One region of the Methylobacterium sp. D53M genome, then DNA from elsewhere that is predicted to be linked to it. Evidence: riboswitches for the same ligand, from Rfam matches in the RefSeq annotation. Region 1 holds a riboswitch; each other region holds the start of a gene.
The links. A riboswitch is a leader RNA that binds a small molecule or an ion and turns the genes downstream of it on or off. The one in region 1 is predicted to bind cobalamin.
Positions count from the first base shown of each region.

Region 2: another riboswitch for cobalamin. It lies ahead of ACLBYG_RS19495 (TonB-dependent siderophore receptor); the one in region 1 lies ahead of ACLBYG_RS18450 (CbtB domain-containing protein).
Region 3: another riboswitch for cobalamin. It lies ahead of ACLBYG_RS19510 (TonB-dependent receptor plug domain-containing protein); the one in region 1 lies ahead of ACLBYG_RS18450 (CbtB domain-containing protein).

Region 1 is NZ_JBKFAL010000013.1:66,510-76,672, forward strand. Features, by position in the region: gene ACLBYG_RS18430 (CTP synthase) at 1-1,448, shown strand, start outside; gene ACLBYG_RS18435 (DNA polymerase III subunit chi) at 1,507-1,959, shown strand; gene ACLBYG_RS18440 (S10 family peptidase) at 1,959-3,551, shown strand; gene ACLBYG_RS18445 (discoidin domain-containing protein) at 3,574-4,938, opposite strand; cobalamin riboswitch at 5,100-5,294, shown strand; gene ACLBYG_RS18450 (CbtB domain-containing protein) at 5,330-5,512, shown strand; gene ACLBYG_RS18455 (CbtA family protein) at 5,529-6,281, shown strand; gene ACLBYG_RS18460 (DUF1636 domain-containing protein) at 6,274-6,675, shown strand; gene cobW (cobalamin biosynthesis protein CobW) at 6,672-7,706, shown strand; gene cobN (cobaltochelatase subunit CobN) at 7,753-10,163, shown strand, end outside.
Region 2 is NZ_JBKFAL010000014.1:124,219-134,381, forward strand. Features, by position in the region: gene ACLBYG_RS19450 (branched-chain amino acid ABC transporter permease) at 1-207, opposite strand, end outside; gene ACLBYG_RS19455 (branched-chain amino acid ABC transporter permease) at 236-1,147, opposite strand; gene ACLBYG_RS19460 (branched-chain amino acid ABC transporter substrate-binding protein) at 1,171-2,337, opposite strand; gene ACLBYG_RS19465 (dipeptidase) at 2,556-3,533, shown strand; gene ACLBYG_RS19470 (4-vinyl reductase) at 3,539-4,069, shown strand; gene solA (N-methyl-L-tryptophan oxidase) at 4,121-5,281, opposite strand; gene ACLBYG_RS19480 (hypothetical protein) at 5,536-5,766, opposite strand; gene ACLBYG_RS19485 (hypothetical protein) at 6,201-7,196, shown strand; gene ACLBYG_RS19490 (hypothetical protein) at 7,210-7,659, shown strand; cobalamin riboswitch at 7,961-8,153, shown strand; gene ACLBYG_RS19495 (TonB-dependent siderophore receptor) at 8,336-10,163, shown strand, end outside.
Region 3 is NZ_JBKFAL010000014.1:134,690-143,180, forward strand. Features, by position in the region: gene ACLBYG_RS19500 (DUF1624 domain-containing protein) at 1-1,103, shown strand, start outside; gene ACLBYG_RS19505 (VOC family protein) at 1,218-1,691, opposite strand; cobalamin riboswitch at 1,905-2,113, shown strand; gene ACLBYG_RS19510 (TonB-dependent receptor plug domain-containing protein) at 2,233-4,203, shown strand; gene ACLBYG_RS19515 (ABC transporter substrate-binding protein) at 4,212-5,045, shown strand; gene ACLBYG_RS19520 (FecCD family ABC transporter permease) at 5,042-6,088, shown strand; gene ACLBYG_RS19525 (ABC transporter ATP-binding protein) at 6,085-6,903, shown strand; gene ACLBYG_RS19530 (DUF6925 family protein) at 6,881-7,840, shown strand; gene ACLBYG_RS19535 (AAA family ATPase) at 7,852-8,382, shown strand.

The DNA.
Region 1 (10,163 bases):
TCACCGACGACGGCGCCGAGACCGACCTCGACCTCGGGCATTACGAGCGCTTCACCGGCGTTCCGGCGAGCCGGGCCGACAACATCACGACGGGCCGGATCTACCAGGACATCATCGCCAAGGAGCGCCGCGGCGACTACCTCGGCGCCACGATCCAGGTGATCCCGCACGTCACCAACGCGATCAAGGACTTCGTCCTCGACGGCAACGACAGCTTCGACTTCGTGCTGGTGGAGATCGGCGGCACGGTCGGCGACATCGAGGGCCTGCCGTTCTTCGAGGCGATCCGGCAGCTCGGGCAGGAGCTGCCGCGGGGCACCTGCTGCTACGTCCACCTGACGCTGCTGCCCTACATCCCGTCCGCCGGCGAGCTGAAGACCAAGCCGACCCAGCACTCCGTGAAGGAGCTGCGCTCGATCGGCATCCAGCCCGACATCCTGCTCTGCCGCTGCGACCGGCCGATCCCGATGGACGAGCGGCGCAAGCTCGCGCTGTTCTGCAACGTCCGCCAGACCGCGGTCATCGAGGCCCTCGACGTGGCCTCGATCTACGAGGTGCCGCTCTCCTATCGGACCGCCGGCCTCGACCGGGAGGTGCTCGGCCATTTCGGCCTGGAGCACGGCGAGGAGCCGGATCTCGGCCGCTGGCAGACCATCGCCGAGCGCGTGCGCAATCCCGAGGGCGAGGTCTCGATCGCCATCGTGGGTAAGTACACGGGGCTGAAGGACGCCTACAAGTCGCTAACCGAGGCGCTGACCCACGGGGGCATCAGCCACCGGGTGAAGGTCAATCTCGAGTGGATCGAGGCCGAGGTGTTCGAGCGCGAGGATCCGGCGCCCTTCCTCGAAGGCCTCAACGGGATCCTCGTGCCGGGCGGCTTCGGCCAGCGCGGGGCCGAGGGCAAGATCCGCGCGGCCCGCTACGCCCGCGAGAAGCGCATCCCCTATCTCGGCATCTGCTTCGGCATGCAGATGGCGGTGATCGAGGCGGCCCGCTCGCTGGCCGGGATGCCGGAGGCCAACTCCACGGAGTTCGGCGACACCGCCGAGCCGGTGGTCGGCCTGCTCACCGAGTGGCTGCGCGGCAACGAGCTGGAGCGGCGCGCGGCGGCCGGCGATCTCGGCGGCACGATGCGGCTCGGCGCCTACGAGGCGAAGCTCGACCCCGAGTCCAAGATCGCCCAGATCTACGGGTCCGATCAGATCTCGGAGCGCCACCGCCACCGCTACGAGGTCAACATGGCCTATCGCGAGCGGCTGGAGGCCAAGGGCCTGCGCTTCTCGGGCGTGTCCCCCGACGGCCTGTTGCCCGAGACGGTGGAGCATGTCGGGCACCCGTGGTTCATCGGCGTGCAGTTCCATCCGGAGCTGAAGTCGCGCCCGTTCGAGCCGCACCCGCTGTTCAAGGGCTTCGTCGGCGCCGCGATCGAGCAGAGCCGCCTGGTCTGAGGCCGCGGCGGCGCGCCGCTGCTCGCGCGGCGGCCCGCGGCCCTATATCCTCGGAGCCGTGACCGAGATCCTCTTCTACCACATGCAGCGGCAGCCCCTGGAGAAGGTGCTGCCGAACCTCGTCGAGCGCTCGCTGGACCGCGGCTGGCAGGCCGCGATCCAGGCGGCGAGCGAGGAGCGCCTGCAGGCGCTCGACGACCACCTCTGGACCTATTCCGACGAGAGCTTCCTGCCGCACGGCACCGACCGCGAGCCCGACGCCGCGAGCCAGCCGGTGGTGCTCACGCTCCGGGACGTGAATCCCAACACCGCCTCGATCCGCTTCCTGGTGGAGGGCGCCGACCTGCCGCCCGACGCCGGGCAGTACGAGCGGATCTGCATCCTGTTCGACGGGACCGACCAGGACGCGCTGCTGCGCGCCCGCGAGCAGTGGAAGCAGGCCAAGGACGCCGGTCACGCGGTGGCCTACTGGCAGCAGGACGAGTCCGGACGCTGGAACAAGAAGGCTTGATGGTGGCCCCCCACGCACGTCTCGGGCGCGCCGCGCTCGCCCTCGCCCTGGCTCTCGCCGCGCCCCCGGTCACCCTCGCCCAGGACGCGCCGCACGGCCATCCCGCGGAGAGCAAACCGGCGCAGCGCGGACCGGAGGGACGCCGCCTGCCGCCCGATTCGACGACCAAGCAGAGCGTGACGCTGCCGGACGGCCGGACCCTCGACTTCACCGCCACGGCCGGGAGCCTGCCCCTCGTCGACGAGGCCGGCAAGCTGCAGGCCGAGATCGCCTACGTCGCCTACACGATGGCGCCGCAGGCCGGCCGGGAGCGTCCCGTCACTTTCGCGGTCAATGGCGGCCCGGGCGCCGCCTCAGCCTATCTCAATATCGGGGCAATCGGGCCCTGGCGGCTTCCGGTCGGCGGCGACAGCATCAGCCCGTCGCAGCCGGTGACGCTGACGCCCAACGACGGGACGTGGCTCGGCTTCACCGATCTCGTCTTCCTCGACCCCGTGGGGACCGGGTACAGCCGGGCTGCGGACGGGAACGGCAAGGCCTACTGGTCGATCGATACCGACGCCTCGACCCTGGCGGCGACCATCGCGCGCTACCTGCGCGTCAACGACCGCATGGCGAGCCCGAAATTCTTCGTCGGCGAGAGCTACGGCGGCTTCCGCGGCCCGCTGATCGCCGAGAAGCTCCAGGAGGAGATCGGCGTCGGCCTGTCCGGCATGGTGCTGCTCTCGCCGGTGCTCGATTTCGCGTGGCTGGAGACGCCGCGGACCAATCCGTGGGGCTACGTGCTGAAGCTGCCCTCGCTGGCGGCGGGCGCGCTCGAGCGGGCCGGCACGGTGCCGACGCCAACCCTGCTCGGCGACGCGGAGGCCTACGCCTCGGGCCCGTACCTGAGCGACCTGCTCAAGGGGCCGAGCGACACGGCCGCCGTCGCCCGGATGACCGAGAAGGTCGCGCCCCTCGTCGGTCTCGACCCCGCCCTGGTGCGTGCCCAGGCGGCGCGCCTCTCGACCCGGAGCGTCCAGCGCGAGATCGACCGCGCCGAGGGGCGCGTGACCAGCGCCTACGACACCGGCATCACCGGCTGGGACCCGAACCCGGACGCCGCCCAGTCGAGCTTCGAGGATCCCCAGCTCACCGCCCTCCAGGCACCGCTGACGAGCGCGATGCTCGACCTCTACGCGCGGACGCTGAAATGGCCGGTGACCAACATGCGCTACGAGCTCCTGAACAACGCCGTCAATCGCGGCTGGAGCTGGGGCTCGGGCCGGCAGGCGCCCGAGGTCCTGTCGAACCTGAAGGGCGATCTGGCGCTCGACGGGAACCTGCGCGTCCTCGTGGCGCACGGCTTCACCGACCTGGTGACGCCCTACTTCGCCTCGAAGCTCCTGCTGGCGCAGGTCCCCGCCTACGCCGCCGGCCGCCTGAGCCTCGCGGTCTATCCGGGCGGGCACATGTTCTACACGCGTCCGGATTCGCGCGCCGCCTTCCGGACGGACGTGGAGCGGATGTACACGGACGCCCTGAAGGTGCGCGACGCCGGCTCGACCCGTCCGGCCGGAGCCCCCGCCGAGCTTCTCCGGACGGCGCCGTAGCGCCTCCGGCCCGCCGCGCCGGTCACGCGTCGTCGAAGGCGAGGGCCTCGGCCGGGTAATCCACCATCGTCCGGCGCTGCGCGTCTGTGTTCTGCCACTCGCCGACCTTCATGTAGCGGCCCTCGAGATCGCGGACCTCGACCACCTTCCCGATCGTGGGGATCGACTGGAAGCCCTGCGGCCAGTTCGACGCGAAGTAGAAGACCTGCTCGACGTGGTCCGAGAGGTGGCAGATCCCCGGCCCGAAGGTCCCCAGCCCGAAGACGAGGTAGCGGCCGTTCACCAGCGCCGCGACGTCGGAGATCAGCGACTCGCTCTGGATCTCCACCGGCAGGCCGCGCCGTTCCGCGTAGGCCTCCACCTCGGCGATGACCGGGTTCAGCCTGTTCTCGAAGACGAGCTTGACCGAGCGGATCCGGCCCTCGGCCAGGAGCCGGTCGATGACCATCCGGTAGAACGCGAAGGGCGGCTGCGGGTAGTGCGGATCGACCCAGGTGCTGAAGATGTCGCCCGACCGGATGTGGATCAGGAGCTGGTCGTGGGGCTTCACCGGGAAGTTCTTCGGCAGACCGTTGAACAGCGGCCGGATCACGCTCTGCACGATCGCGCGCGAATCCGCCGGTCCCCGCAGCGCGGTCACGCGCTCGAACTGCGTCGGGTCGAAATACAGGCCCGACAGGAAGTAGCCGTCCGCCGGCAGCGGCTCGTCCGGCGGGATGAAGGTGATGCCGTCGCAGGTCAGCCGCTCGGTCAGGAAGATCACCTTGCTGCGGTCGACCTTGGGCACCTTGATGTATTTCAGGTTGAGCGACTTCGCGATGGACACCGCGATGATGTACTGGACGAGGCAGTTGCCGAAGGCGCCGTTCTCGAACAGCGACAGGCCGACCAGTGCATGGCTGGCGCGGTCGGGCGCCGACTGGAGCGCGTAGGTGACGTAGACGTTGGCGCCGGGCTTCTCGTTCAGGAGCGTCACGTCGAGGCCGAGCATCGCCCGCAGCGCGATCAGGTCGACCGCGGCCTCGTCGGCGCGGATGCCGATGCCGGCGATCCGGGCCGGTTCGGGCGCGGCGATCCGGACCGCGCGCGCCCAGGCCCGCTCGTCGGGGACGATCGCGGCGACGAGGGCGTCCGGGGTCGCGGTCCAGCCGGCGAGGTCCGGCTCGGCCCACGTCACGCCGTCCTGCGAGACCGCCACCGCGACGTCGCCGGGCTCCGCGGGAACCGCCCCCTCCCCCGGCCGCAGGGCGACGGAATGGATCGGGAAGCGGCCGCCGAGGTCGACCTCGAGCCACGTCGTTCCCGTGCCCGCATCGGAGACGATCCGCGGCTCACGGCCGGCCGCGAGATCGACGAGGACCGGGGTCGGATCGTCTGTCGGGGCCATCGGGTCTCCGGGAGTTCAGCGCCCGCGCCGGGGCCGGGCGGGTATCGGGTGCGGCGGTGCCCGCTCCGGGGCGCGGCCGTCAAGCCCGCCCCGATCGCGGGGCGGGCGCGGGAAACGGCCGCGATCCGGCGCCGCTCCGTTGTGTCCCGGCGGTCATGCGTCTACAACGGCCGGGCGACGGTGCCCCGGAGACGGGGTGAAAAGGGAATGCGGTGAGGGGTTTGAAGCCCCGACTCCGCGGCTGCCCCCGCAACTGTGAGCGGCGAGCGCCCGCCAAGCGCCACCGGAGCGATCCGGGAAGGCGGTGGGCGCGCCGAGCCGCGAGCCAGGAGACCTGCCGTCGCGACAGGATCCCGCAATGCCGCCGGTGGGGCGGCTGGAGACGCTTCTGATGACGACGCAAACCCTCGCCCCCGTCGCCGCCGGCACCCGCGCCGCGGAGCGCCCGATCGCCGTCGCACTCGCGGCCGTGCTGGGCCTCGGCCTGCTGTTCATGGCGGGCTTCTCGCCGGCGATCGCGCTCCACAACGCGGCGCACGATTTCCGGCACACCCAGAACTTCCCCTGCCACTGACGTCCCCGGACCAGGGATGATCATCCGGCTCCTGTCGGCGGCCCTCGCCGCCGGCTTCTTCGCGGCTGCCATCGTGACGGGCCTCGAACTCACGCTGACCTCGCCGCTGATCGTCGCGGCCGAGCGCTACGAGCAGCAGGAGGCGCCGAACCGGGCTGCCAAGGCGCTCCCGGTCAGGGCGTTCCCGATCGTGCTGGCCCATGCCGGGCACGACCACGCCGCGCCCGACGCCGCGCCGGAATGGCAGCCTGCGCCCGGCCTGCCGCGGATGGCCTTCACCGGGCTCGCGACCCTCGTGGGCGGCGTCGGCTACGCGCTGCTGCTCGGCGCGGTGATGCTCGCCTGCGGCCGCGAGCCCACGCCGCAGGTCGGCCTCGCCTTCGCGGTGGCCGCCTTCGCCAGCGTCGCCCTCGCGCCGGGCCTCGGCCTGCCGCCGGAACTGCCCGGCAGCGCGGCGGCCCCGCTCGCGACGCGGCAGGCGTGGTGGGTGATGACCGCCGCGGCGACCGGGATGGGGCTCTACCTGATCACGATACGCCGCGCGCTGATCACGATCCTCGGGGGGCTCGTCCTGATTATCGCGCCGCACGTCGTCGGTGCCCCGCAGGCGCCCGAGGCCGCGTCCGAACTTCCGGCCGCGCTCGCCGCGCAATTCGCCGCGCGGTCGCTCGCCATCAGCTTCGTGTTCTGGATCCTGATCGGACTCGGGCTCGGCTGGGCGTGGCAGGCCTTCGCCCGTGGCGCTGATCGGGGGGCGGCCCGTGCCTGAGACCGTGCTCTACGTCTGCACCACCTGCCGACGCCCAGACGACGATCCGGCCGGGCCCCGCGCTGGGGCCCGCCTGCTGGAGGCGCTCCGGGCGCGGAGCGGCGCCACGCCGGACCTGCGGGTCGAGGCGGTCGAATGCCTGTCGGTCTGCAAGCGGCCCTGCACCGTGGCGGTCGCCGCGGCCGACCGCTGGACCTACGTCTACGGCGACATGGATCCGGCCGCCTCGGCCGAGATCATCCTCGGCGGGCTCGCGGCCTACGCGGCGACCCCGGACGGCATCGTGCCCTGGCGCGAGCGTCCGGAGGCGTTCCGCAAGGGCGTGATCGCCCGCATCCCCCCTTTCCCAGAACCCCGCCCGGTCCCCGCCGGCACCCTGGAGCCCGCGGAATGACCCTCGTGAACAAGATCCCCTGCACCATCGTCACCGGCTTCCTCGGGGCCGGCAAGACGACCCTCGTCCGCCACGTGGTGGAGAACGCCAAGGGGCGCCGCCTCGCGATCCTGGTGAACGAGTTCGGCGACATCGGCTTCGACAAGTCCTTCCTGGCCGCCTGCGGCGTCGAGGGCTGCACCGAGGACGCCATCGTCGAGCTGCCGAACGGCTGCATCTGCTGCACGGTCGCGGACGATTTCGTGCCGGCGCTGGAGACCCTGCTCGGCCGCGCCGAGCCGCCGGAGCACATCCTGATCGAGACCTCCGGCCTCGCCCTGCCGAAGCCGCTGGTCCAGGCGTTTCAGTGGCCGGCGATCCGCTCGCGGGTGACCGTCGACGGCGTGGTCGCGGTGGTCGACGGCCCGGCGGTGGCCTCGGGCGCCTTCGCGGAGGATCCGGAGGCCCTCGCGGCCCAGCGCGCCGCCGACCAGTCGGTCGACCACGACAACCCCCTGGAGGAGGTGTTCGAGGACCAGCTCCTCTGCGCCGACCTCGTGGTCGTCAACAAGGCCGACCTGATCGACGCCGCGACGCGGGCGCGGGTCCGCGCCGAGGTCGAGGGGCACCTGCCCCGCGCCGTGAAGGTCGTGGAGACCGAGAACGGCGCCATCGACCCGCGGGTTCTGCTCGGCCTCGGCGCGGCCGCCGAGGACGATCTCGACGCCCGCCCCTCGCATCACGGCGAGGGCGAGGACCACGACCACGACGATTTCGAGACGGTCGCGCTGCCGGTGCGCCCGGCGGTGACCGCGGGAGATCTCGCGGCCCGGGTCGAGGCGGCGGCCGAGGCCGCCGGCGTTCTGCGCATCAAGGGCTTCGCCGAGGTCGAGGGCAAGCCGATGCGCCTCGTCGTGCAGGGTGTCGGCCGACGCGTGACCCATCATTTCGACCGCCCCTGGCGGGCCGGGGAAGCCCGCGACGGGACGCTGGTGGTGATCGGCCTCAAAGGCTTCGACAAGGACGCCGTCGCGGCGGCCATCGCGGGATGAGGCCGGTCGCGCACGCCCGCCCGGACTCGCTCTAGGGGCCGCCGCGGTGCACCTCGTGCGCATCGATGCCATCTCCCTCGACGAGGGCGAGGCGGCCGTGGATCTCGGGCAGGAGCCCGGCGACCTCGTGGTGCTGTCCTTCACCGACAGCGACCTCGCGTCGGTCGGGCAGGCCCACGCCGCGGAGCCCGGCCTGCCGAGCCTGCGGCTCGCGAAGCTCGCCAGGCTGCGGCACCCGCTCTCGGTCGACCTCTACGTCGAGCGCGTCGTGGCGCGCGCCAAGGTCGTGGTGATCCGCTGCCTGGGCGGCCTCGATTACTGGCGCTACGGGATCGAGCGCTGCGCCGAGGCCGCGCGGGCGCACGGCGTCGTCCTCGCGGTCCTGCCGGGCGACGACCGGCCGGATCCGCGCCTCGCCGCCTTCTCCACCGATCCCGACCTCGCCGGGCAGCTCGACGCCTATTTCCGGGCCGGCGGCCCCGACAACCTGCGGCGGATGCTGCGGCGCCTCGCGATCCGCCTGGGCGCCGACGGCCCGGTCGAGCCGCCGCAGCCGCTCCCGCGCGGGTTTCCCTGGTGCCCCGGCTGCGGGGTCCTGCCCCTTGAAGCAGCCCTCGCCGCGGCCGCGACCGCGATCCCGCTCGCCGGAGCGCGCAGCGCGGCGGAGCCCGTCGCGCTCCTGCTGATCTACCGCCCCGCCGTGCTCGGCGGCGACACCGGCCCGTTCGTCGCCCTCGCCGCCGCCCTGCGGGCGCGCGGGATCGGCGTGCTGCCGATGGCCGTGTCGAGCCTGAAGGAGCCGCAGGCCGCCGCCGCGGTCGCCGCGGCCGTGCGCGCGCGCAGGCCCGATCTCGTGATCGCCGCCACCGCCTTCTCGGCCCGCGAGGACGAGACCGGCTTCGTGCTCGACGGCGGCGACTGCCCGGTTCTCCAGGCCTTCACGGTGGGGTCGCCCCGCGCGGCCTGGGAGGCCTCCGCCCGCGGTCTCGGCGCGGCCGATCTCGCCATGCAGGTCGCGCTGCCGGAATTCGACGGCCGGCTCTCGGGCTTCCCGATCTCGTTCAAGGAGGAGAGCGCCGAGATCGCCGGCTTCGCCGAGCGGCGCGCCGTGCCCTACGAGGCCGGCATCGCCGCGCTCGCCGACCGGGCCGCGGGATGGCTGCGGCTGGCCGCCCTGCCCCGGGCGGCGCGGCGCGTCGCCCTGGTCCTGTCCGACTACCCTGCCCGCGGCGGCCGGGCCGGCTTCGCGGTCGGCCTCGACACGCCCGCGAGCGCCCGCGCGATCGCCGCCGACCTCGCGGCCGCGGGCTACGCGGCCGGCGCGCTTCCGGAGCCCGGAGCGCTGATGGCGGCGCTCACGGAGGGGCCGCCCGCGTTCCGGGTGCCGCTCGCGGCCTACGCGGCGTGGTGGCGCACGCTCTCCGAGGACGTCCGCGCGGCCGTGACCGACAGCTGGGGCGAGGCCGAGGCGGACCCCGCCTGCGTCGAAGGCGCCTTCCGGTTTCGGATGGTCCGGGACGGCGGCCTCGCGGTCTTCCTCCAGCCCGACCGCGGCCGCGATCCAGATCGCAAGACCGGCTACCACGATCTCGACCGCGCCCCGACCCACGCCTACCTGGCCTTCCATCTCGGCCTGCGGCAGCAATTCGACGCCCTGGTGCAGCTCGGCACACACGGCACCGCGGAGTGGCTGCCGGGCAAGGCCGTGGCCCTGTCACCCGCCTGCTTCCCGGCGCTGTGCGTCGGCGGGCTGCCCGTGATCTACCCGTTCATCGTCGACGATCCGGGCGAGGCCGCGCCGCTCAAGCGCCGCCTGGGCGGGGTCGCGCTCGGGCACCTGACGCCCGACACCGCCGTCCACGCGCTGACGCCCGAGGCGGCCCGCCTCCGAGAGCTGGTGGAGGAGTATTCCGCCGCCAGCGTGCTCGATCCCCGCCGGGCCGACCTCATCGCCCGTGCCATCCTGGAGGAGGCCGGAGCGGCCGGACTGCTGGACGGGGCCGGGATCGGCGCGGACACGCCGATGGACGAGGCGCTGACGCGGCTCGACGCGCATCTCTGCGATCTCGGCGAGACCGTCTTCCGCGACGGCCTGCACGTCTTCGCCCGCGCCGCGGACCGGGCCGCGGACGTCGTCGTGGCGAGCGCGGACTCCGAGCGGGCCGGCCTGCTCGCGGCCCTCGACGGGCGGTTCGTCCGACCGGGCCCCTCGGGCTCGCCGTCGCGCGGGCGGGCCGACGTGCTCCCGACCGGGCGCAACCTCGCGACCCTGGACCCGCGGGCCATCCCGAGCCGCGCCGCCGCGCTCCTCGGCGAGAAGGCCGCCGCCGCTGTGGTGACCCGCTATCTCCAGGACGAGGGCGCCTATCCGGCCCGGATCGTCATGGATCTCTGGGCCTCGCCGACCCTGCGCACCGGTGGCGAGGACGTGGCCCACGCCCTGGCCCTGATGGGCGT
Region 2 (10,163 bases), on a different contig from region 1:
GAACCACACCATCCCGCAGGCCACCAGCGCCGAGAGGACGACCCTTTGGTCCTCCGCATGGACCAAGAAAGCGACCGCCCCGGCGCAGGCGGCCACGACAACCGCGAAGATCGCGAAATCCGAAGCCCGCCGGGCACTCACTCCGGCCACCATCGGCAGCGCGTCCCGGGGGACCTCGTCTTGGGTGGAGCGGTGGCGCATCAGCATCGGTACGTCATCCGGGCGGGAGGAGAGGTCAGACGCGCTCGCTGGCGCGCTCGGCCAGCAGCCCGGTGGGGCGCCACGTGATCAGGGCGATGACGGCGACAAAGGCGACGACGTTCTTGTATTCGCTGAAGGTCGGCAGGGTGGCGACGACGACGGTTTGAAGCCCGGCGAAGAGGTAGCCCCCGAGGATCGCCCCCCAGAGGTTGCCGAGCCCGCCGACGATAGCCGCGCTGAAGCCGATCACCGCGATCAGCAGGCCCATGCCGTAGTTGATCTCGCTGTAGTACAGGCCGGAGATCACCCCCGCGAAGCCCGCCGTCGCCGAGCCGAGGGCGAAGGTCAGGGGGACGACACGGAAGAAGTTGACCCCCATCGTCCGGGCGGTCTCCTGATCCTCCGCCACCGCCCGCATCGCGAGCCCGAAGCGGGTGCGGTTGATGATGTGGTGGACGACGGCGATAATCAGGAGCCCGGCCACGATCAGGATCAGCCCGTCATAGCGGACGAAGACGCCACCGACGGTCGCCCCCCCAGGTGGCAGCAGGGCGGGGAAGCGCTGCGAATTGGTGCCGTTGGGGAAGAACAGCCGGATCGCCTCGCGGATCACGGTGCCGACCATCATCGTCATCAGCAGCAGGTTGAGGGGCGGGGCGGAGCGCAGGGGCAGTATCAGGAGGCGGGAGATCCCGGCGCCGAGGAGCGCGGCGAGGCCCACGGCCGTCGAGACGCCGGCCAAGATCTGCACACCGGCCGGCAGCCCCGCGGCGGCGGCGGCAGTCGCCGCGACCAAGGCGCCGAAGGCTCCGAACGTCATCACGTCCCCGTGGGAGAACTTGATGACGTTCATCACCCCGAAGAAGATCGTGAACCCCATCGCCACGAGGCCGTAGATCGTCCCCTGCATGAGCCCGTTGAGGACGTACTGGCCAATCGCGCTCATCGCATATCTCCGATCGCTCGGTCTCAGCGGTGCAGCAACTTGCGCTTGCCGCTTGCGTACTCACTGTCCTCCCAGACGAGCCATTTGCCGTCCTGAACGACGTATTTCGTGGTGAGCGGCGTGATATTCTGGCCGTGGTCGTCGAAAGTGATCGGCCCAACGATCGAGGGCACGTCCTTCACGTCACCGAGCGCCGCGGTGATCTTCGCCCGCTCCGGACCCACCGCCTCGATTTTCTGCATCAGCAGGTGGGTGGCGATGTAGGCGAAGGGTCCGTAGGCCTCCGGCGGCTCCCGGAAGCCCGCCACCTTGTAGTTTTCGGTGAAGGCCGCGCCGCCGGGCATCTTTGAGAGTGGCGGCGAATCGAAGAAGGTCACGGTACCTTCGGCGAGATCCGGTCCCACGGCGTTGATGAACGCATCGCCCATGATCCCGGAGTTGCCTTCGAGCTGCGCCTTGATCCCGAGCTTGTCCATTTGCGTCCGCAGCCGCGTCCCCAGCGGCGTGAGGCCGCCGAAATAGATCACCTCCGGATTCAATTCTTTGATCTTCGTCAGCTCGGCACTGAGATCCTGCTGATCGGGCGCGACCGCGAAATTTCCGAGGATTTTTCCGCCGTTCTCGTTGGTGAACTCGGTGAAATATTTGTTCATCGACTTCCCGTAATCGGTCGAGTCGGCGAAGGAGACGAAGGTCTTGTAACCCTGCTCCTTCATGAACTGCGCACCGATCCGGTTTTGGCCGATGAGGATGCCGCTTACCCGGTGGATTTCCGCGTATTTGTTGGCATAGGTGATCTCGGGCAGCACCGCCGCCCAGACCACCATCGGCAGCTTGAAGCGGTGGAACACGTCGACCGTGGCGATGGCGGTGGCCGAGCAGTAATGCGGCACCGCCGCCGCGATGCTGCGGTCAGACCCGAGCTTGGTCACGACCTGCACGCCGACATTCGGTTTGCATTCGTCGTCTAGGACGACGAGCTCGTACTGATAACGATGGGCCGGATCGGCGTTGAACAGCTTCACGGCGAGTTCGGCGGAGTTGCGGGCGCCGATCCCGTGGGGGGAGTTCGGCCCGGTGAGGGGGCCGACGAACGCGATCTTCACCGTGTCCTTGGCCTCGGCCCATCCTGGGATGAGCAGCGCCCCCGCCACCACCCCTGCGAGGCACCGCCGCGTGATCCGACCCATTCCGCCTCTCCGTCTTCAGTCCAGAAGCAGACTAGGCAGCGGAGCCGTGGGCAGACTAGCACGCAAGCGCGCTGGCTCCTGAACGGATGCGCCATTGGTGCAACCGCGGGGCGCGGCGCGTGCGTACCGAGCCGATGACGGAAATGTCCTAGCTGCCATCCGGCGGAAGGGAGGATCAAGGGCACCCCGAACCAGGGAAGCTCCCACGGAGACTGCGCATGCCGTCCGACCTGCACGACCGATCGATCGTCATCGACGGCCTGATCATCTCCGACTTCGGCCGGCCGGTCTTCGAAGACATGCGCAAGGGCGGCCTGACTGCCGCGAACTGCACCTGCTGCGTCTGGGAGAATTTCACGGAGACGATGCGAAACGTGATGCGCTGGAAGGCGTATTTCCGCGAACATGCGGACCTGATCACGCAGATCTACACCGCCGCCGACATTCAGGCCGCCAAGGAAGCCGGGAAGACCGGTATCATCCTCGGCTGGCAGAACATCACCGGGATCGAGGACCAGGTTGGCTATCTCAGCCTGTTCAAGGAACTCGGCGTCGGCATCATCCAGATGGCGTACAACACCCAGAACCTCGTCGGCACCGGCTGCTACGAGCGCCGGGACGGGGGCCTGTCGGACTTCGGCCATGACGTGCTGGGTGAGATGAACCGGCTCGGCATCCTGGCCGACCTGTCGCATGTGGGTCCGAAGACGAGCGAGGACGTGATCCTCGGCTCCCGCCAGCGGGTCGCCTACTCACACTGCCTCCCTGCCGGGCTGAAGGCGCACCCGCGCAACAAGTCCGACGAGCAGCTTCGCTTCATCGCCGAGCGGGACGGGTTCGTCGGCGTGACCATGTTCCCGCCCTTCCTCAAGCGCGGACCGGATTCGACGGTCGATGATTACGTCGAGGCGATCGAGTACGTCCTGAACCTATGCGGCGAGGACAAGGTCGGCATCGGCACCGATTTTACCCAGGGCTACGGCCGGCCGTTCTTCGACTGGATCACCCACGACAAGGGCTATGGCCGCCGGCTCACCGACTTCGGCGAGGTGATCAACCCCGAGGGCCTGCGCACCATCGGCGAGTGGCCGAACCTGACAGCGGCGATGGAGCGGCGCGGCTGGCCGTCCGCGCGGATCGAGCGGGTGATCGGCGGCAACTGGTTCGCGCTCTTGCGCGACGTGTGGGGAGCGTGAGGGTCATGGGCAAGCCGCAGGTAGAGATCGCGGTCGACGACACCACCGGGCGCTGGTCCGTCGACGCGCTGCCGATGATCCTGGTGCCGCAGCACTTCTTCCTGAATAACCACTTCGCCCTTGAGGCGGAACTGGGTCCCGAACGGCTGGCGGAGGTGCTGCGGCCCGCTGGCCATCGCTCGGCCTATCATTGGTGCGAGAAGGAGGCCGCTCATCATGGGTTGGACGGCCTCGGGGCCTTCCACCACTATATGCGGCGCATCACCCAGCGCGGCTGGGGGCAGTTCGAGGTACTGGACGTCGATCTCGGGGCCGGCACCGCCTCGGTCCGACTTCGGAACTCGGCCTTTGTGGACGAGGAGCGCCGACGCCTCGGCCGCAAGGTCTGCACGATGTTCGCCGCGTGGCTCGAAGGCTCGCTCGAATATGCGGCGGCGGCCTCGGGCCGGACGCTGCATCTCCAGGCCCGGGAAGCCTATTGCGCCGCGGAGGGCACGCACGACCATTGCTTGTTCGAGGTCACGCCGCGGAGATAGGCTTCGGCTCTTTCCGATCCCGGCCGGATCCAGTCCGTGACGCCTCCGGCGCTACGGATTGGCGGGGCTCAGGCCCGGCCGCTTGAGGCCCAGGAAGCTAATCTCGTGGCGGGTCCGCCCGTCGCCGCTGGTGAGATCGGCAAGGATCTCGCCGATCACCGAGCAAAACTTGTAGCCGTGCCCCGAGCACGGCGAGGCCAGCACGACCTGCGGGTAGTCCGGGTGGTGATCCAGGATGAAGTGCTCGTCGGGGGTGTTGGTGAACATGCAGTCGCGCAAGGCCATGGTCGGCCCGCTGCCGGCGGGGAAGTAGCGTTCCGCGAAGTCGCGCAGGAGGCGCTCGTCGGCGGCATCCGGCTCCCGCCGCACGGCGTCCGGGGCGCCGGTCTCCCCGAGGTGATGGTAGCGCCCGAACTTGAACCCCGGAACCTCATAGACGGGCAGTCCGTAGTATCGTCCCTCCGGCACCTGCAAGTTGAAGACCGGAAAGCGCGACGGCTCGAACCAAGCGGGCTCCTGAGGCTGGAGCCATGCCAGCACTTGGCGCTCCGGGACGGCAAGACCGGCCAGGGGCGCGGCGAGATCCGCCGCCCAGGCCCCCGCCGTCAGGACCAGCCGCCCGGCTTCGTAGGTCTCGTGATCGGTCCGCACGACGACCCCACCTCCCGGGGTCGCCTGCCAGTCGAGAACCTGCTCGCGGGCATGGATCTCCGCCCCGTGGGCCTGTGCGGCCCGGACGTGGGCGACGATCGCCCGCTCGCTGGCCACGAGCCCGCCCTGGGGCTGGTAGACGGCGCGCATGCCCACCGGGAGCCGGTAAGCCGGGAACCGCTCGTTGACCGCGGTGGCGGTGAGGACCTCGTGGGGCAGGTCGTGCAGCCGAGCCGAGGCCAGGGCGCCCTGGAAGACGTCGCTCTCCTCCGCGCCGCCGTCGATGGAGCCAGTGATCACCAGGATCTCGTCGCCCGTCGCCGCCTCGAGGTCCCGCCACAGCGCGTAGGCCCGGTGCAGGAGCGGCACATAGGCCGGATCCTCGTAGTAGGGCAAACGGATAATCCGGCTGATCCCATGGGACGAGCCCATTGCGTGGGGGATATCGTAGCGCTCAAGCCCGAGCACGCGCTGACCGCGCTTGGCCAACTGCCAGGCCGCGGCACTGCCCATGCCGCCGATCCCGACAACGATGACATCGTAGGGCGTGTCCGAACGCATGGGGGCCTGCATCTTCGACCTGATGGCGGAGGGTCGCACTTCGGCACCGGTCATCCCCCGGAAGGGCGGGGATCGGCTTGGACGCAAGCGGCGCATCGGTAAGCTGCATGCGGCACGGGCGGGACCGCACCTTGTTCGCGGTCCCCGGTGACGAAGCGCCGGTTCGAGAGGACGGAGGGGCTTGCCCGTTGTGGGAGGGGGCAGCCTCTCCTGCCACCGCAGACGCGAGCCGCGAAACTGCAGAGCGTCCGGGTTCAGACGAGGACCGTGGTGTTCGAGGGCGGGCGAAGGGGCTCCTGTAGCTCCCGCAGGCGCTCGGTCTCACCGTCCCAGGTGGGTTGCGGTACCGCCTCCTTTGGGAACAGCTGGGACATGGTCGCCCGGGAGCGCGACGCCTTCCAGTCCAAGCCATGGCCGACCTGGAACCGCATCAGCGCTGCGATGTTGTGCCAGCCCCAGACGCCGTCGGCGCTTTTGGGGGCCACGTCATAGCCGAGCTTGATCGGCCGCAGTTAGATGGCGCGGGAGACATGGGGCTCGCGGCGGGCGCGAGGCTGAGCCCTAGGTCTCGTCAAGATCCGGGAATCCGCCAGGCTTCAGGCCTCGGAAGCAGCTCCACTCTTAGCAAGGGAAGATCATGTGGATCGTTTCGTTCGAAAAATCTCATTATCAGACGAGAAATTGCTGAGTCCATTTCTTCAGGCATGCTCATCTTCTTCTCCGCACATCAATACAATACAAAAAATTTGCAACGCGATAATCAAACAATACCAATTTATCTATCTCGCTTGTGAGCGATTTCCCGAGATCGGTTCATAGTGCACCACAGATCAAATCTGTAGCGTGTTGCAATGAAGCGACAGACGTCCGCAGGTAAATCTCTACCATTGCTGAATTGGCACCTCGGGGACTGCTCATCGTGGCCGTTCGAAAGTACTTTTCCATACTAGCGGCCATGTTTTGTTCCGGCTGTTCGATAACCCCTTCTCAAGAGGAGGTAACGGGCGTTAAAACCTCTGTCATAGCAAGGAGGCTGGCTTGTGAAGTCCGGGCGTCAGCCTACGAATTGATGGGCATCTACCTAGCGACCCGTGAAGACGATCCAGAAGCGGTACGATCCGGTCTTGCCATCAAGCAAGATATCGAGGCTTACGGTTCGGACGATATAAGGCGCATTGATTTTAAAGGGGTCAAACCCCATAACATATCTAAGATTAACAAATATCTTGACACCGCAGTGGCATTCGATTTTACATTGGATGGACTTGAGACAAATAATACAGAGATAAGTTTTACGCCGTTTCGAGCATTTCAAAGAGGGAGCAGGTCATTTGAGACCAGTTTGAACCTGGACAGATCAAGGCAAAATACTCAAAATTTCACCGATAGCTATACTTTACGAGAGTTGCTTTTTAGAAAAGATCCGAGGTGGTGCAATGTTAGCAGCGAAGGCCCCAATTACCTGTATCCTATTGCCGGCAAGGTAGGAATTTTTGACAAACTTTATCAGTTCGTTGAGCTGTCTGAATTCACCAATTTAGGTCCGGCAAAAGGCGACAAGAATGGCGTGCCGGCCATGTCGTTCAATATGAAATTCACAACCAAAGTCTCTGGAACGCTTGCGCCCAAGATTACATTGGCGCCGGTCGTGGGAGTCACAAGAACCAGTACTAGTTTCAATTTAGATGCAGAAAGAACAGATACTCACACTCTTATATTAGCATTCGCCCGTGGCGACTTGATCGTTCAGGACAGCACATTCTTTAGTGCTCTGTCGAGTCAATTCGTCGCACCAGTCCCCGATCGAGCGCAGCAACAAGCAAGAAATGAGATTAGTCGAAACATTCTCAGATCTCAGATAAACAATCCATACCGACCAACCGTCATTTACCAATCTCTCGTACCCTTCCTATAATTAGGGGTTAACAATGTCTACCGACAATAAAGCTGACGACCAATACGTGGAAGTTCCAGCTGCGGCGCTGGTCGCTGTTCAGCAGATGTTGAGCAAAGAAGGTCTAGACGATCTTTCGGCGAAAATATCTCGGGCACAACAAGTCGATCTAGATGCCTTTCTAGCGAAGGTCGGCAGTTTGGGCATCAATATTGCCGGGGTTGACACCGGACATATCTCTTTCGCAGAAAGCATAGAATCTGCGAAGATATTAGGATCACGATTGTCTATGGATAATCTAATTCAAACTCGAGATACAAAAGCTAAAATCAAACCTTCTGTGATCGCGGAGCTTCAAAACGAATTACGAAAGAGACCGGATATCATCGCAAGGAACATGGTGGCGAAGGCAGTAGACGAATGCGATGCCGATGACCCTTTTAATTGCCCTCGGGACTGGCCGTCGCTTATATCCCATGGTTGATAGTGTGACGACTTCTCCAAAGTAGGGTCGTAGGCGGTCAGAGCGGTTTGCATATGTCGGTAGGAGCCCGTCTGCTTTCTCGGCGGCCCTACTTCGAAGCAGCCATTCCGCCTACGGCCAGCTCCAGTAGTGTCGGCGGACGCTGCTGAACGGCCGGGCCGGGTGGTTTTCGGCCAGTCTGCTTCAAAGTATCAAACTCAAAAAGCGGTCGTTCGACCTTTGGCAGGAAATGGCCGAGATCCGACAGCGGCATCAAGGCAGAGCTATCAGGACGTTCGCGTTGACTCACGAGTCCGTGAGGCTGTAGCTGGGCCGTGACGGTTCCCCTCGGGGATCAAAAGGGAACGCGGTGAGGGGTTCGCCCCGAAGCCGCGGCTGCCCCCGCAACTGTAAGCGGCGAGCCCTTCACCACCATGTCACTGGGTCGCCCCGGGAAGACGGTGCGAGGGCGACGACCCGTGAGCCAGGAGACCTGCCGTCAGCCGTGGTCACACGCGAAACGCGTCGGGCGGGGTGTCCTGGCGGGTGTCGAAGCGCCGCCTCGTGAGGTGGTCGCCCAGGCCTCGTTCGCGGTGACGTGCCACTGCCGTCCCGAGGTCCTAGGCCCGTGTCCCATCCCGCTTCGCAATGGCGGCTTCGCGCATCCGTCACATCTTTGGCGCTCGTCTCCCTTGGTGTGCCCCCAGCGACTGCCCAAGGCCCACGAGCCGACGCAGCCCCGGCTTCGGTCGTTCTCGACCCGCTCTCGGTCGAGGGCAGTTACACCTCGGCCCCCACCTACCAGGTCAAGGATCTCTACAGCGGGACCAAGACCGTGACGCCGCGGCTCTCGCTGCCCCAGCAGGTCGACGTCGTGCCCCAGGAGGTCCTGCGGGACACCGCCGCCACGCGCGTCGAGCGCGCCCTCGACTACGTGCCGGGAGTCGGCAAGCAGAACGATTTCGGCGCCCAGAACCTCGCGCTCTACTCTGTGCGCGGCTTCGCCACCCAGGACATCTTCTTCAACGGCTTCAACATTGCCCGCGGTTACAACGGCGCGCCGGACACCCAGAACGTCCAGTCCATCGAGGTGCTCAAGGGACCGAGCGGGGCACTCTATGGGCGCAGCGACCCCGGCGGCACCATCAACATCCTGACCAAGCAGCCCGTGGCCTCGCCCTTCGTCGAGATGGGCACGCTGTTCGGGAGCTTCGGAACAGCGCGCACCACCGTCGACGCCGGCGGGCCACTGAACGAGGAGGGCACCGTCCTCTACCGCTTCAACGGCGCGCTCGCGAGGCAGGACAGCTTCCGCGATTTCGTTGACGGCGACCGCGTCCTAGCTGCGCCCGTGGTGAGCTGGCTGATCAGCCCGGACACCAAGTTGACCGTCGAGGCGCAATACCTCCGCAACCGCCAGACCTTCGACCGCGGGACGGTCGCAGTGAATAACCGCCTGGGCCTCGTACCGCGCTCGCGCTTCTTCGGTGAGCCGGGCGACAACTCGGTGTCAGAAGCCGGGATCCTGCAGATCCGCCTCGATCACGCCTTCAATGCCGACTGGCAGCTCAGGGTCGCCGGCCACTTCAACACCGGCAGCCTGACCGGCCTGCAGACCGGCGCGACCGGCCTTCTCGACGACGGCCGCACCCTGCTGCGCGAGTTCCGCCGGCACGACTTCACATGGGGCGTGGCCATCGGGCAGGCCGAGCTCGTCGGGCATTTCGACACCGGGCCGTTCGCCCACACCCTGCTGCTCGGCCTTGAGCACGAGCGCTACAACAGCACCGAGAACCTGTTGCGCTCGACGCCGCGGATAGACCCCTTCGCCATCGACCTGTTCAACCCGGTCTACGGCCAGCCCAAGCCGCCCTTCACACGGCGCTACAGCGCGAGCGAGAACGTCGGGAATACCGCCGTCTACGTGCAGGACCAGGTCGCGCTCAGCCCGGAATGGAAGCTCCTCCTCGGCAACCGAACCGACTTCTACAACCAGACCTTCCGTGACAAGGTCGGCAACGAGCGCACGGAGCAGGACCGGACCGGCTTCTCACCGCGTGCAGGTCTCGTCTACCAGCCGCTCTCTTTCCTCTCGTTCTACGGCAACGTGGCGGCCTCGTTCCGGCCCAACACCGGCTTCGACATCGCGACTCGACCCTTCGCCCCCGAGACCGGCTTCGGCTACGAGGCCGGCGTCAAGCTCGATCTCTTCACCGGCCTGAGCGTGACCGGCGCGGCCTTCCACATCGAGAAGGAGAACGTTCTCACGACCGACCCGCGGGACTTCTTCTTCCAGATTGCCGCCGGCGCCGTGCGTAGCCAGGGCTTCGACCTGAGCTTCGTCGGACAGGTTACACCCGAGTTCCGAGTTATCGGCGGCTATGCATTCATCGACGCGGCGGTGACCCGCGACGAGGTCCTGCGGGTCGGCTCGCCGCTCCTCAACATTCCGCGCCACTCGGGCAGCCTGCTCGGCGTCTACGAGGTCCAGGCCGGCGAGTGGAAGGGCTTTGGGTTCGGTGGCG
Region 3 (8,491 bases), on a different contig from region 1:
TGCGTGGGCTGGTAATGGTGCTGATGCTCCTCGACCACCTGCGTGAAACCTGGTTCCTGCACGTGCCGGTCGCCGACCCGATGGATGCCAGGACCGCCATGCCGGCCCTGTATCTCGCGCGCCTCGCGGTCAGCCTGTGCGCGCCGATCTTTATCGCGCTGACGGGGGTGGCCGCGTACCTGTTCAGCACCCGGCACACGCTGGCGGAGACGCGTGCCTATCTCGTGAAGCGCGGCCTCGTGCTGATGGCTCTGGAGGTCTTCTACCTCTCGGAGCTGTACTGGGGCGTCGCCAGCCCGACGCTTTGGCTTCCGGTGATCTGGTGCATCGGCGTGTGCATGATCGTCCTGGCGGCGATGATCGGCCTGCCGCGCTCGGTTCTCTTCGCGGTCGGGACGCTGATCGTTTGCGGGCACAATCTCCTCGACCCGATCCAACTCGGGCCCGATGATCCCTTTTTCGTCGCCTGGGCGATGCTGCACCAGCGCGACGTCATCGCGCACCCATTCGGTCTAGTGGCCAAGACGACCTACCCGGTGCTTCCCTGGATCGGCGTCATCGCTCTCGGCTATGCCATCGGCCCGTGGTTCTTGCCCGGCGTCGCCCCAGGGACGCGCAAGCGCCGATTTGCGGCCATCGGCATCACGATGCTGGTCGCCTTCGCGGTGCTACGCCTGGCGAACGGCTACGGGGACAAACCGTGGTTCGTCGTCGACGAGGACGCCCTGCGGACCGCGATGAGCTTCTTCGCGCTGACGAAGTATCCGCCCTCGCTGCTGTTCCTGCTGCTAACGCTCGGGATCGGGGCGCTATTGCTCGTCGCGCTGGAACGCATGGGCGACCGCCCGGTGGTCGCAGCGCTGGCGGTGTTCGGCGGCGCGCCGCTCTTCTTCTACGTATTTCACCTGACGGTTCTGCGGCTGCTCTACCACGGCGCGTTCGCGATCTGGGGCGTGACCCAAGGCACCGTGTTCGGTGTCGGCAATTACGCGTGGGTTCTGGTGTGGTACGCGGCGCTGATTCCGCCCCTCTACTTCCCGACGGCCTGGTTCTCTCGCCTCAAGGCATCGCGACGCGACATCGCTTGGCTCAAGTACCTCTGAAGTCGAACCCATCGGCTTGGCTATGCGACGGACTGGTTCCGAACCGAGGCGGTCGTTCGCCGGGCCTCCGTCGACTTCGGATCGGGATGGCAAGCGGTTCCCCGCCCGCCGGCATCAGAGATCTTGGACGGAAGCCGGCGGCTGCATGAACTCGATTGTCGCGCCGTCAGGGCCAACGGCGTAGATCACCCGCGTTCCAACCCGCGCACCGCTCGCAATCGGCTGCGGAATGCCTTGCGCCTTCCAACCGTAGGCAGCGATCCGCACCAGCAGCGCGTCGAGGTCATCGACGATAAGGGCCAGATGCGCGAAGCCAGGATCGAACGGCTTGGCCGGCGCGCTCGGTCGCTCCGGACCCTGATACTCCAGAAGTTCGATCGTCTGATCCGCGAGCGAAACGAGCGCCATGCGCACCTTCGCCCCATGCGCCCCGGTCACCTGACCGAGAAACTCGCCCCCCATCTCCCCCGTCCGCACAAGTCGCGCGCCGAGTCCGTCGATCCAGAACCGAAGGGCTTCGTCGAGGCAGGCGACCGCGAAGCCGACATGATCGACACGCCGCACGGGGAGGCTCGTGTGTTCCGTCATGCGGGATGTCTCACCGGGAAAGAGGTCATTCGTCTGCAACGCGTCGTGGTCGGTCCCCCCGCTATGTCCGCTTCAATGCATCTGTCGTGAGGAAGCGGAAAGACAGAAACCACATCTTATGACGATCAGCCCGGCGCTCGCCCGTGCACAGCCCCTCCGACAGCACACGCCGGGACAACGTTGCTCCGAGGATTGACGGATCGATAAGCTACAGCCTAGCTTGAGCGGGACGGTTCCCCTCGGGGATCAAAAGGGAACGCGGTGAGGCAACGCCCGTGAGGGCTCGGCTGATGCCGCGGCTGCCCCCGCAACTGTAAGCGGCGAGTCCTTCATCACGACGTCACTGGGCGGCCTCGCCCGGGAAGACGATGAGAGGGCGACGACCCGCGAGCCAGGAGACCTGCCGTCAGCCGTGGTCACACGCGGAGCTTGCCGGGCGGGGTGTCCTGGGAGGTGTCGCGGCGCCGTGGTTCCCTTGAGGACGCGGCCGCCGAGGCCTCGTTCGCGGTGACGTGCCACAGCCGTCCCCCGAGGCCGTCCCGTGTCCTGTTCCGTCCCTTCCGCGCTTCGGCGCAGCCTAGCGCTGTCCTGCGCCGTATCCGCGCTGCTCGTCTCCATTCCCGTCCTCGCGCAGCAGGTCGCTGCGCCGTTCGCCGATGCCCAGAAAGGCGCGCAGGCCGCGGTCTCCTTGTCTGAGATCTCGGTCTCAGCCACCGGCGTGCCGACGCCGATTGCCAACACAGGATCGAGTGTCACCGTGCTCACCGACCGCCTGCTGCAGGAGCAGCAGCGCCGGACGGTGCCGGATGCCCTCCAGCAGGTGCCCGGCCTCAACGTCGTGCAGACCGGCGGCGCAGGCGGTCAGACTTCGGTCTTCATCCGCGGCACCAACTCGAACCACGTGAAGGTCCAGATCGACGGCATCGACGTCAACGACCCCTCGACCCCGAACCGCGCCTTCGACTTCAGCCAGTTGCAGACCTACGACCTTTCGCGGATCGAGGTATTGCGTGGGCCACAGAGCGGCCTCTACGGAGCCGACGCCATCGGCGGCGTCATCTCCGTTGTGACCAAGCGTGGCGAAGGGCCGGCACGGGCAACGGCGACCGTCGAGGGCGGCTCGTTCGGCACCTTCAACCAATTCGGCAACATCTCGGGCTCGGAGGGGATCTTCGACTACTCGGTGTCGGTCGGCCACATCCGTCAATCCGCCGTCCAGATCACCCCGTTTGAGCTACTGCCCCGCGGCGTGCCGCTGCGGACAGCCTTCACCGACATCAAGACGGTCTCGACCAAGCTCGGGGCGCAACTCACCGACGAGTTCCGTCTCAACTACGTCCTGCGCTTCTCCGATAGCGCGTATCTAGATCAGGCCGACGGCGGCTTCCCGTACGCGCCGCTGCCGTACCGTAACCTCAACGACCAGCAGCAACTGATTATGAGGGGCGAGGCCGAGTGGACGCCGGTGCCGGGCTTCCACAATGTCTTCGGCGCGAACTACTCCAAGTTCGACCGCCTGTTCGCCGGCCCGCTCGACCCGCTAGCGCCGCCGACGCCCACCACCTACCTCGGTGAACGAACCCGGTTCGATTACCGCGGCGACTGGCAATTCTCACCCGGCAACCTCGTGCTGTTCGGTGCCCAGCGCGAGGATGAGCGCTTCGAGACGACCGGCATCGACCGGTCCAATGGCAACACCGCCGGCTTCGCCGAGCTTCAGACGATGCCCTTCGCGGGCGCCGCGCTGGTCGCCAACATCCGGCACGACGCGAACGACCAGTTCGGCGGCGCGACCACCTTCCGGGTGGCGCCGAGCTACATCGTGCCCGGCACTGGGACCCGCCTGAAGGGCAGCGTCGGCACCGGTTTCAAGCCGCCGACCCTAAGCCAGCTCTATCAGGACTATCCGGGCTTCCGCTTCTTCGGGAACCCGAACCTGCGGCCCGAGGAGAGCTTCGGATTCGACGGCGGCTTCGAGCAGCCGCTGTTCGACGGCTTCATGACCGTGGGCGCGACCTACTATCAGACCGACTTCAAAAACCTGATCCAGACGGCCTACTACCCGACCTTCTCCACCAACGTGAACGTCGGCCGTGCGACTGCCTACGGCACCGAGAGCTTCGTCGCCCTGCGCTTCAACGAGTTCTGGAGCGGGCGGCTCGACTGGACCACCACGATGACGAAGGACGAGATCGCCCACCAGGAGCTGCTGCGCCGGCCCCGCAACAAGGTCAGCGCCACCGCGATCTGGAACCTGATGCCGAGCCTGACCATGACCGGCACGCTCATCGTGCTGGGGTCGTTCGTGGACGGAAACAGGGACTTCTCCGTGCCCCGCCTGAAGGCCCCCGGCTTCACGCTGGTGAACCTGTCGGTCAACTACGCCTGGAGCGAGACCCTGACGGTGTTCGGGCGGATCGATAACCTGTTCGACCAGCGCTACCAGAACCCGACCGGCTTCCAGGGTCCGGGGCTCGCCGTCTACGGCGGCGTCCGCGTGACATCGTTCTGAGGTCGCGGATGAGGTCGCGCCTCACGCTCGCCCTCGTGGCAGTCATGTCCGCCGTAGCCAGTGGTGCGGCGGCGGCACCCGTGCGCGTGGTCTCGATGAACCTTTGCGCTGACGAGCTCGTCCTGCGGCTGGCGGACCGCGACCAGGTGCTGGCCGTCAGCTACCTCGCACGTGACCCGCGCGGGTCGACGGTCGCGAGCCAGGCTGTCGGGCTGCCGGTCACGCGTGGTCTTACCGAGGAGGTCGTGGCCCTGAAGCCCGACCTCGTGATCGCCGGTGCCTTCACGACTCGCACGACGGTGGGCATGCTTAAACGCGTCGGCACCCCCGTGCTCGAACTCGGCGTGCCGACCGACCTCGACGGCATCCGCGCACAGGTCCGGCAGGTCGCGGCGGCGCTCGGCCATCCCGAACGGGGCGAGGCGATGGTGGCGGCGCTCGATGCGCGACTTGCCGCCATCGTGCCGGCCAAGCGGCCTCTCCGCGCCCTGGTGATGCGCCCGAACGCCTTCACGGTGGCACCCGGCGGGCTCGGAGACGCGCTGATCCGCGCCGCCGGCCTCGTCAACGTCTCGGCCGAGATCGGGCGTGACCGCTTCGGGCAGGTGCCCCTCGAGGCCGCGGCGCTGGCGAACCCGGACCTGATTGTCGTCGATGAGGGCGCACCGGGCTCGCCATCGCTCGCCGACACGCTCCTGCACCATCCGGTTTTTCGGGCTCTCGCGCGGGCGCACTGGACGGTCGACATCCCGAACCGCTTCTGGACCTGTCCCGGTCCTCAGGTCGCGGAGGTGGTGGCGCGCCTCGCCGAGGCAGCGAATACGCAGGCGCCTCAGCCATGAACGCGCCGGTCACCTCGCTCCGTCCAAAGGCCTCCCGTCGCCACGGTACGCCGCGCGCCCGGCGAACCCTCATCGCCGTCCTCGGGCTCACCACCCTCTCGCTGACGCTCGCCTCCATCACCATCGGCTACGCGCCCTTCGACGTGCCCGCCGCCTTCCCAGACCTCGTCGCCAGTCGCACGACGCTTCCGGCCCTGGTCCTGTGGGAGCTTCGCATCCCGCGCGCCCTGCTCGGAGTGCTGGTCGGCTTCAGCCTCGGCCTGACCGGCGCCGCGATGCAGGGCTACCTGCGCAATCCGCTCGCGGACCCGGGCATCCTCGGCATCTCCTCGGCCGCGGCTCTCGGTGCGGTCGTCGTCTTCTACGGCGGTTTCGCCGCTACCATGAGCCTTGCCCTGCCGCTCGGCGGCATCGCCGGTGCCGGTCTTGCCGCGCTCCTCCTGAACGCGCTCGCGGCCCGAGGCAGCAGTACCCTCGGGCTGATCCTCGCGGGAGTCGGCCTGTCCAGCCTAGCCGGGGCGCTGACCGCGCTGGCGCTGAACCTGTCGCCGAATCCCTATGCGGCCCTGGAGATCGTCTTCTGGCTGATGGGCTCGCTAAGCGACCGCAGCCTGGACCACGTGCTCCTGTGCCTGCCGCTGGTGGTTGTCGGCTGGGCCCTCATGCTGTCGACCGGCTCCGCCCTCGACGCCCTGACGCTTGGCGAGGACACCGCCGCGAGCCTCGGGGTTGGCTTGGTCTCTGTGCGCCTGCGTCTCGTCACCGGTGCGGCCCTGGCCGTCGGGAGCGGTGTTGCGGTCTCCGGTGCCATCGGCTTCGTCGGCCTCGTCGTGCCGCACCTGATGCGACCCTTCGTCGGTGCCCGTCCCAGCGCGTGCCTGCTGCCGAGCGGCCTCGCGGGGGCGGTCCTGGTCCTCGCGGCGGATATCGGCGTGCGCCTGCTCGCCACCCGGCCCGAACTCAAGCTCGGCGTGGTGACCGCTCTGGTCGGGGCGCCGTTCCTGATCGTGCTGCTCCTGCGCAACCGAGGGAGGCGGGCATGAGCGTCAGCCTGCACGACATCAAGGTCACGCTGGATGGACGGACCATCCTTTCGGACATCGGTCTCGCCCTGGAGCCCGGCCGCTTCGTCGGGCTGGTTGGCCCGAACGGAGCCGGCAAGACCACACTTCTTCGTGCCTTGGCGGGGCTCCTTGTCCCGACGCAGGGTCAGGTCACCCTCGACGGCCGTCCGTTGTCCGGCTTGGCCCGCGAGGAGCGTGCCCGCCGCATCGCCGCCCTGTTCCAAGGGGCCGGCGTCGGCTGGCCGATGACGGTTCGCGAGATCGTGACGCTCGGCCGGCTGCCGCACCGTCGTGCGTTCGCATCCCAGGCCGAGGCCGACGAGATTGCGGTGGCGCGGGCGATGGCGCGGACGGACATTGCCCATCTCGCTGACCGAGCCGAGCCGACCCTTTCCTCGGGCGAGCGCATGCGCGCGCTGCTCGCCCGGGCGCTTGCCGTCGAGGCGCCGTGGCTTCTCGTCGACGAACCGGTCACGGCCCTCGACCCAGCGCACCAGCTCGACGCGATGGCACTTCTTCGAGGCATCTCCCGAGACGGCACCGGTGTCGTGACCGTGCTGCACGACCTGACGCTCGCGGCCCGGTTCTGCGACCGCATCGTCGTGCTGGCCGGTGGCCGCCTCGTCGCGGACGGCACCCCGGAGGAGGCCCTGACCGACGTCCTGCTTGCCAGCGCGTTCGGTGTCACGGCCGAGCGGGGCTGGGCTTGCGACGGAACACGATACATCCTGCCCTGGACGCGGTCCGAGGCTACCACGACGGAGGAACGCGATGACGTCACCATCACAGGCTGACGCGGTCACGACCCTGCTGCGCGAGGCGTTGGCCGATCCCGGTACCGCCTGGAGCCTCGGCAGCTTCGGCGCCATCGCCGAATTCATGCGCGATCCCGATGAGGCTACATCGCCGCTGCCGGCCGGGCGCATGGGCTTGGCGACGGAGCGGGGCGCCATCGCGCTCGCTCCCGGTCCCGACCTGCGCCCGGTGGCCTATGAGACCGCAGTCGCGACTGGCTGGAACCATGCCGTCGCTCTGTGCCTGCCCGAGGCGAGTTGCGCAATGAACCGGCGCGGCGTGGTGACGGAGCTCGGCCCGGACCGGGACGCCGCCCGCGAACGGGACTGCGACGCCATCCTGTTCGACCTGGGCCTCGGCCTCCTGGCGGTCGATGCCTGCGTCCGCACGAGCGACCCGGAGGCCATCGCCTGTCTCCGGTCCGGCGTCGGGCTTCCCCTGTTCGACCCTGCAAACCCCATCGGCCGCCAACTCGTCGCGCTGAGCCCCCACCGGGTATTCCTCGCCCGGATCGGCCGCATCGAGGTCTACGCCCCGATCCCGGGGCCTGGCGGTACCAGCCCGGAGGGGCCCCACACGCACGTCCTGCCCAAGCTCCTGCGCGGCGGCCGCACGCACGCGGCGACCACCCCGATCCCGGCGGGCTGGGTCCCTTGCGCCGGCATTCATCCGGCGCACCCCTACAAGGACATGATGGGTCAGCGCGTCGCCTTCGACGTTGCTCGGCACGACGCCTTTCAAGTACTCCTCGACCGTTGGGGTGACCCGGATCTGCTCGCGGTTAAGCGCGGCGGGGATCTCGGCCAGGACAGCCTCGTGTCGAATCGCCACGCGCAGGCTGCTCGCCGTGTCGCCGAGGTCCAGGCGCGCTACCTGCGAGGCGAGACCGTCGAGGCCGACCCCGAGCTCGACGAGGACGCCGCCAACCATGCTTAAGCCCACGCTCGATGGACGTTGAGGCATCCCCGCGCCGTCAGAGGGTCGTCGGGCTGATCGGGTGCCCCGGCGCGGGCAAGACGACCTACGCGCGCCGGTACGACCCGCTGCAGGGCTGGGTGCACCTCACCCTGGACGACCTGCGCCAGACATTCTGGCCGCCGGACCGTCAGGTCTACTGGCAGGTGCGCGGGACGGACTGGGACGAGAGGGCGCGCCGACTGCTCCACGGTGTGAAGGTCGCTGCCCTGGATGAAGCCCTGGCGGCGGGGTTCAGCGTTGTGATGGCCGACACCCACCTGAACCAAGAGGTGTTCGAAGCCGAGCTTGAGGTCATCGACCGTTATGGCCTCCCGGTCGAGTGGAAGGTGTTCGACCTATCCTGGGAAATGCTCCTCGCCCGCAACGAGGCCCGCCGCGAGATCGACCCGGCGCACTGTCAGCCGGAGTATGTCCTACGGTTAGCCTATGAGGCATTCCGTGCGTCTGGCGCTTGGTGGCGTTCGCTGCCTGCGGATCAGGTCGAACTCATCGAACCTTGAAGAGTGCCTGCAGCGGCAGCCAGCGAGCACGGCTGCTCCCCGGGGAGCCGTCGCGTTCAGTTGAGCGGCCGCAATAGGCTCATCACTGCTGGGGCAGTGGCGGAAAACA